DNA from 3 places in the Streptococcus nasisuis genome. Region 2 is predicted to be linked to each of the others. Evidence: predicted binding sites of a transcription regulator. Region 2 holds the regulator's gene; each other region holds the start of a gene.
The links. The regulator CtsR, encoded in region 2, represses protease genes until heat stress. The targets are predictions, from matches to a motif close to TTGGTCAAAAAAGGTCAAANA.
Positions count from the first base shown of each region.

Region 1 (2,272 bases), 720 kb from region 2:
CAGCAGCTTCCAACTGTAACTGTTTTGCCTCAGCCATTTCTGCTTCCAGGGTCTGAATATCTGTCACAGGATGTTGTGCAGCCAAGTGAGCAGCGGTCACATCGACTAGGTCAATGGCCTTATCAGGCAAGCTACGTTGTGGAATATATTGGACAGAATAATCAACCGCAGCTCGTAAGACTTCGTCAGGCAAGGCGATATTGTGGTGAGCTTCATAAAGCGGCTTAATCCCTTTCAAAATCTGGTAGGTGTCTTCTGCGGACGGAGCATTAACCTTGACTTCATTGAAACGACGAGCCAGAGCAGCGTTCTTGTGAATGGTATTGCGGTATTCGTCCTGCGTAGTGGCACCGATAACCGTCAATTCCCCACGGGATAAAGCTGGTTTGAGAATATCTGCTAAGCCCTTAGAACCTGAGTCTCCACCAGTGCTACCAGCTCCCAAAATCTGATGAATTTCATCAAAGAAGAGGATGATATTTCCAGCTTTTTTGACTTCATCAACTAGGTTTTGCACATTTTCCTCAAAAGCTCCACGATACTGAGTCCCAGCTTCCAATCCTGAAATGTCGATGGAGATGATTTCCTTGTTCTTAATGGCCGCTGGCACATCACCATTGACAATAGCTTGAGCCAAACCTTCCACTACCGCTGTTTTACCAACACCTGCATCACCGACCAGAACAGGATTATTCTTAGTCCGACGAGCTAGGATTTCAGAGGTTTCTTGGATTTCCTTGTTTCGTCCAATGACTGGATCCAACTTACCTTCACGCGCATCTTGGGTCAAATTGCGACCCAGTTTTGCTAGTATTCCATCTGACTTTATCTGACCTTTTTCCTGTGTTTGAGCCACTTCTTCTGTCTGTGGCAGGCGACCAGTTTGACGGTATATAGCGAATTCTTCTGGTGTCACTTCACGCCCATTGATAGAATAACGGCGACGTTCTGTGCTGTAGCCACCCATGTTGCCCATGAGTTGATTGAAAATATCGTCCATATTGTTAAAGTTATTGAAATTGTTGTTCATAGTTCTACCTCGTTTATAAATTCTATTTCTTTTGACTTTTACTGACCTTTATTTTAAAAAAATTTCTAGTAGGGTATAATCCTGTCCTTCATTTTAACCTCCTCAGAAGTTTGCCTTTTACTGACCAATAGGTTCAAGAGTAAGTCAAACCGTTCTCGTTTGACCTAAACTGACCTTTTGTCCAAAGAATTCGTAAGGTCCTTTACCTTACGAATCTTATTCTACACCATTGGTCAGTAAAAGTCAATAGTTTTGTTTGACCTTTTTTGACTTTTTGATAAAAAAATCTACCTGACGGTAGATTTGGTAGCTACTAGATGATAATCCCTTCCAAATGATCTAGTTCATGCTGAACAATCTGGGCTTGGAAGTCAGTCAGTTTCAGGCTCCGCTTTTTCCAATAAGCATCAAAAAACTCTACTTCAATTTCCTGATAGCGAGTGGTCAGGCGAGTACCTACTAGCGACAGGCAGCCTTCCTCTGTCTGATAGGGCTTGGCCTTGCTGATGAGGACGGGATTGTACATGACCAGATTTGTGAAGCCCATGTTGACGATGATAATCCGCTTTTTGGCGCCAATCATGTTGGCCGCCATACCCACGCAGGCGTGAGCGTTGGCTACCAAAGTATCCTGTAAGTCTTGACCTACCTGCACATCTAGCTGAGTCGCCGGTTCAGACTTCTGCTGCAGGAAGAAAATATCTTTCATAATAGGTTGAATCATGGGGTGTCTCCTTATACTCTAGCTTCATCTAGTATACCAAAAAAAGCCTAGTTTTCACTAGACTTCTTTCGCTTATTCTTGACAGTAGACTGCAATTGCCTGACTGACAAAGGCTGCTGTGCCTGGTCCACCTGCTCGGTCAATGTTGGCTGAAAATCGCTCATCTTCAACGTACATAAGACCTAGCCCCTGCAAGATTTCCTTGGTGCAGGTGTAGAAGTTTTCTGTGATATAAGACTGCAAGTTCGCTACCTGAGCCTGCACATCAGGATGACTAACTTCCAAGCTCTGCATTTTTCCAAAAGCTTCAAAAATCGCCTCCATCTCTTGGGCAAATACTTTGTCCTTGCTGGCATCATAGCCTTCTTCAAACTCGGCATAGGCCGAAGTATTCCCCCACCGTTCCTTGGCCTCCGACTTATAAGCTTTTAGTTGACTGCTGTCAAATGCATGAAAATCCATTATTTCTCCTCCTTTTTCTGTGAGCAATCTGGCGTGATTGATGATGCGGTCCAGAC
Region 1 is NZ_CP162268.1:2,177,533-2,179,804, forward strand. Features, by position in the region: gene AB1F57_RS10990 (ATP-dependent Clp protease ATP-binding subunit) at 1-1,030, opposite strand, end outside; gene AB1F57_RS10995 (peptide deformylase) at 1,344-1,754, opposite strand; gene AB1F57_RS11000 (MerR family transcriptional regulator) at 1,827-2,272, opposite strand, start outside.
Region 1: AB1F57_RS10990 (ATP-dependent Clp protease ATP-binding subunit) is a predicted target of CtsR. The motif match lies at 1,284-1,304, and genes of this name have one in related genera.

Region 2 (2,272 bases):
AAGCGTATGTTCGTTTTACATAAAATTAAAAAAGAGTTGATTCGATGAAATATTTACCAATTGGAACGGTTGTACAGTTAAATAATGGTCAAGTCAAATTAATGATAGTAAGCCGATTCCCCCTATATGATAATCAAGGAGAAATTGGATACTTCGATTATTCAGGATGCATTTATCCTCAAGGAACAGCTGATAACCAGTTTTATTATTTTAATGAGGAAGATATTAAAACAATTTGGTTTGAAGGCTATGTAGATGGTCAAGAAGAAGAATACCGCAAAATTGCTAGGAATGAAGTTGGTAAGATAACTTATCCTAGATTTACTTTAGAGAATATCAAAAATTAGGTAGCTTTTCAAAGGTTATTCCGATGACGAAGAAAGTAGATTTATGGAGATCTACGGACAATGGGAGTCTGATTTACAAATTCCCCGTAAACAAGTCAAATAAGACTTTGATTTGAAGTAGGACCATTTCGGTGGTCGGGTCAAGCTATTTCTATCCAGACAAGATTACCTTGTCTGGATTTTTTTTATAATGGAAGGGTAGGTTCTTCCTTGATACATAAACAGCGAGGCTAGACTTGGTCTGAGCGGAGCTGATGGATGTGACAGAGTTGGACTTGACAAACTGACTTCGAACTAGAAAACAGTTGAGGAGCTCTGCTTATTTCAAAAACAGCAGAGACCAAAGTGAATTTGGGATGGTGACGATCACTTTGGGGGACTCTGGAACTCTCTGGCCCAGTCTTTTACTTTTATTATTTTATTTTTTAAGGTATAATGGTCAAAGATAGTCAAAGAAAGAGGCGACACTATGGCGATGAAAAATACATCAGACTATATCGAAGAGCATATCAAGGCGATCTTGGAGCAGGTCAATGTGGCGGAACTACGTCGGAGTGAATTGGCCAGTCGGTTTGAGGTCGTGCCCAGTCAGATAAACTATGTCATAAAGACACGGTTTACAGCCAGTCGGGGTTATATTGTGGAAAGTAAACGCGGTGGCGGAGGCTATATCCGAATTGGCCGCATTACCTTTTCGGACAAGCATGAATTGGTTCGTGATTTGTTAAATAATATGGGCGACCAGTTGTCTGCGACCGTTTATAATGATATTTTACAGCTCTTGTTTGATGAGAAGTTGATGACAGAGCGCGAGGGCAATTTGTTTCTTGCGACGGGTACAGATGAGGTGCTCGGCAAGGAAGCGGCAGGTATCCGGGCCCGCATGATGCGTCAGATTTTACGGCGCTTAGATAGGAAAGAGGATTAGGGGAATGAATATTTCAAAGGGATTGAAACGGGTCTTTGAGGATGCCCAGCTGATTGCTCAACGTTATAGTAGTGACTTGTTGGAGACCTGGCATGTGCTCTTGGCCTTTGTTATCAACCAAGATACGGTAGCTGGAGCGGTCCTGGCAGATTATCCACCTAGTGTGGCAGACTATGAGCATGCTACCTTTGTCGTGACCGAAAAAGTCTATCAGGAGGACATAGAGTTCTTCAAGATTTTGCCGTCGTCCAAGCGTTTGGATGAGAAGGCAGCCAATGCCAAAACCATTGCGCAGGCCGTCAAGGCCAAGGAAGTAGGAACAGAGCATCTTTTCCTAGCCATGCTTTTGGACAAGAAAACAGTGGCCAGCCAGATTTTGGACAAGGTTGGTTTTCACCATGAAGACTCGGATGATAAGATTCGCCTGCTAGATTTGCGGAAAAATCTTGAGGCCCGTGCAGGCTTCAACAAGGAAGATATTAAGGCCATTCGTCTGGCCTTGAAGGGGCGCAAGGCTTCTCAACAGACCATGGGGCAGATGATGGGTGGCGGTATGCCTCAGCCCCAGACAGGTGGTTTGGAAGATTACACCCGTGACTTGACTGCCTTGGCTCGTGAAGGCAAGATGGATCCTGTTATCGGTCGTGATACTGAGATTTCGCGTATGGTGCAGATTTTATCGCGCAAGACCAAGAATAATCCTGTCTTGGTCGGTGATGCGGGTGTCGGGAAAACAGCCCTGGCTCTGGGACTTGCTCAGCGTGTAGCGTCGGGAGATGTTCCTCCTACCCTGGCCAAGATGCGGGTCTTGGAGCTGGATTTGATGAGTGTGGTTTCTGGGACCCGTTTCCGTGGGGATTTTGAGGAGCGGATGAACAATATCATCAACGACATCGAAGAAGATGGTCAGGTGATTCTTTTCATCGATGAGCTTCATACCATTATGGGCTCTGGTTCTGGGATTGATTCGACCATGGATGCGGCCAATATCCTCAAG
Region 2 is NZ_CP162268.1:302,688-304,959, forward strand. Features, by position in the region: gene AB1F57_RS01685 (hypothetical protein) at 1-48, shown strand, start outside; gene AB1F57_RS01690 (DUF4176 domain-containing protein) at 45-347, shown strand; gene AB1F57_RS01695 (CtsR family transcriptional regulator) at 817-1,275, shown strand; gene AB1F57_RS01700 (ATP-dependent Clp protease ATP-binding subunit) at 1,280-2,272, shown strand, end outside.

Region 3 (2,272 bases), 1.0 Mb from region 2:
TGATGTAGGAAGGAACTACTTTTTTGACAAACTTCTCTTTTTTGAGCTTGCTCATGACTTCCTCAGCTTTTTCTGCATTAACATATAATATAACATAACGCAGGCGCTTTGAATGGTAAATCATGTCACCGTAGTGGTTGAGTTTTCTGGAATCCCGATTATAATGCAAATAAACAGTTAGGCTGGTGCGTTCTTTTTTCTCAAACATGGACTTCTCCTCAGATATTTCTATCTATAATTATACCCTTTTCCAGGGAAAATGAAAAGGACCAAATCCAGCCCTTCCCTTATTTTATTTAGTTTTGCTGTTATCCATGATTTGGTCAATGAAGCCGTATGCCAAGGTTTCTTCAGCGGTCATCCAGTAATCACGCTCCGCATCCTTGTGGATTTGCTTGACTGTTTTACCTGAATTGTCAGCCAAGATTTTTTCTAATTTATTACGGGTTTTAAGCAAGTGTTCTGCAGCAATGGCCATGTCGGTTTGTTGTGTACCGCCGCCAGTTCCACCCATTGGTTGGTGGATCATGTACTCGGCATTTGGCAACATGAAACGTTTGCCCTTGGCACCACTAGATGCAATGATGGTTCCCATAGATGCTGCTGTTCCCATAACAATTGTCTGGACGTCTGCCTTGATAAAGTTCATGGTATCCACGATAGCAAGACCTGCTGACACAGATCCACCTGGGGTATTGACATAGAGATAAATGTCTTTAGTCGGATCTTGCGCATCGAGGAAGAGCAATTGGGCAATGATAGAATTAGCCATATTGTCCTCCACCGGTCCTGTCAACATGACGATACGGTCCTTGAGCAAACGGGAATAAATATCATAAGAACGCTCACCACGACTGGTTTGTTCAATAACTACTGGAATCATAAGAATACTCCTTTTCGAGATAGATATGTGCCTATTATATACCAATAGTCAAAATTGGTCAAATATTTAACACAGAAAAAGAAACCAGCCGAGCTGATTTCTTTATCTACTTATTTTGTACCGAAGAGGCGGTCACCTGCATCTCCCAGACCAGGGACGATATAGCCTTTTTCGTTGAGTTTTTCATCCAGGGCAGCTGTGTAGATGTCAATATCTGCATGAGCTTCTTGAAGAGCCTTTACACCTTCTGGAGCTGATACGAGGGCCACAAATTTGATATTGGATGCACCACGTTTTTTCAACGAATCAACAGCAAGAATAGCTGAACCACCTGTTGCAAGCATTGGGTCCACAACAAGGATGTGGCGTTGGTCGATATCCTCTGGTAATTTCACCAAATATTCAACGGGTTGGAGGGTCTCTTCATCACGGTACATACCGATGTGACCAACTTTGGCTGCTGGTACTAGGCTGAGCAAACCGTCCACCATACCAACACCGGCACGCAGGATTGGAACGATTGCCAATTTTTTTCCTGCAATCTGCTTTTGAACCGTCTTTGTAATCGGTGTTTCGATTTCTACATCTTCCAATGGCAAGTCACGCAAGACTTCGTAGCCCATTAGCATGGCAATTTCATTAACCAACTCACGGAAATCTTTTGTAGAAGTTGTTGTTCTACGAAGGATAGATAATTTATGCTGAATGAGTGGGTGTGAAATGACTTGGAATTTACCCATGATGATAAAACCTCTCTTTTTTGTTTTTTCTATTTTACCAAAAATTCATGAAAAAAGCTCGTGAATATTGAAAATTATCTTATTTTTTGAGAACAATTGCCTCATACGGTCTCAATACTTGTCCAGCCAAAAATGCAGCCTCTTCGTAATTATGCATAAACAAGGAATATCCCTCGCTCGATACTTCGAAGGCTTGCTCATCACTTGTGAAATTCACCAGAATGATGAAATCATCCTGTTCATCATATTTACGGTAGGCCATTACCGAGCTATTTCCTGTCTCCATCACTTCATATTTTCCTTCAGACATACAAGGATACTCTTTCCGAAGAGCGATTAATTTTTGATAGGTATAGAAAAGCGATTGTTTGTCTGCAAGTGCTTTTTCAACATTGATGTCTTTGACAGTATCTCCCAAAGTCAGCCAGGCTTGACCTGTACTGAAGCCCGCTCCTTCTGCTCCTGTCCATTGCATTGGACGACGAGCATTATCACGACCTTTGGCATTTATAGAAGTAATCAATTCCTCCTTGGTAAAGCCATTTTCAATCCGTTCTGCATACATGCGACGTGTTTCAATATCATCCGCTTGGCTAATATCCGTAATCGGTGTATTAATCATACCTATTTCCTCACCTTGGTAGATATA
Region 3 is NZ_CP162268.1:1,318,091-1,320,362, reverse strand. Features, by position in the region: gene AB1F57_RS06670 (DUF2129 domain-containing protein) at 1-208, opposite strand, end outside; gene AB1F57_RS06665 (ATP-dependent Clp protease proteolytic subunit) at 293-883, opposite strand; gene upp (uracil phosphoribosyltransferase) at 994-1,623, opposite strand; gene AB1F57_RS06655 (alpha-glucosidase) at 1,703-2,272, opposite strand, start outside.
Region 3: AB1F57_RS06665 (ATP-dependent Clp protease proteolytic subunit) is a predicted target of CtsR. The motif match lies at 928-948, and genes of this name have one in related genera.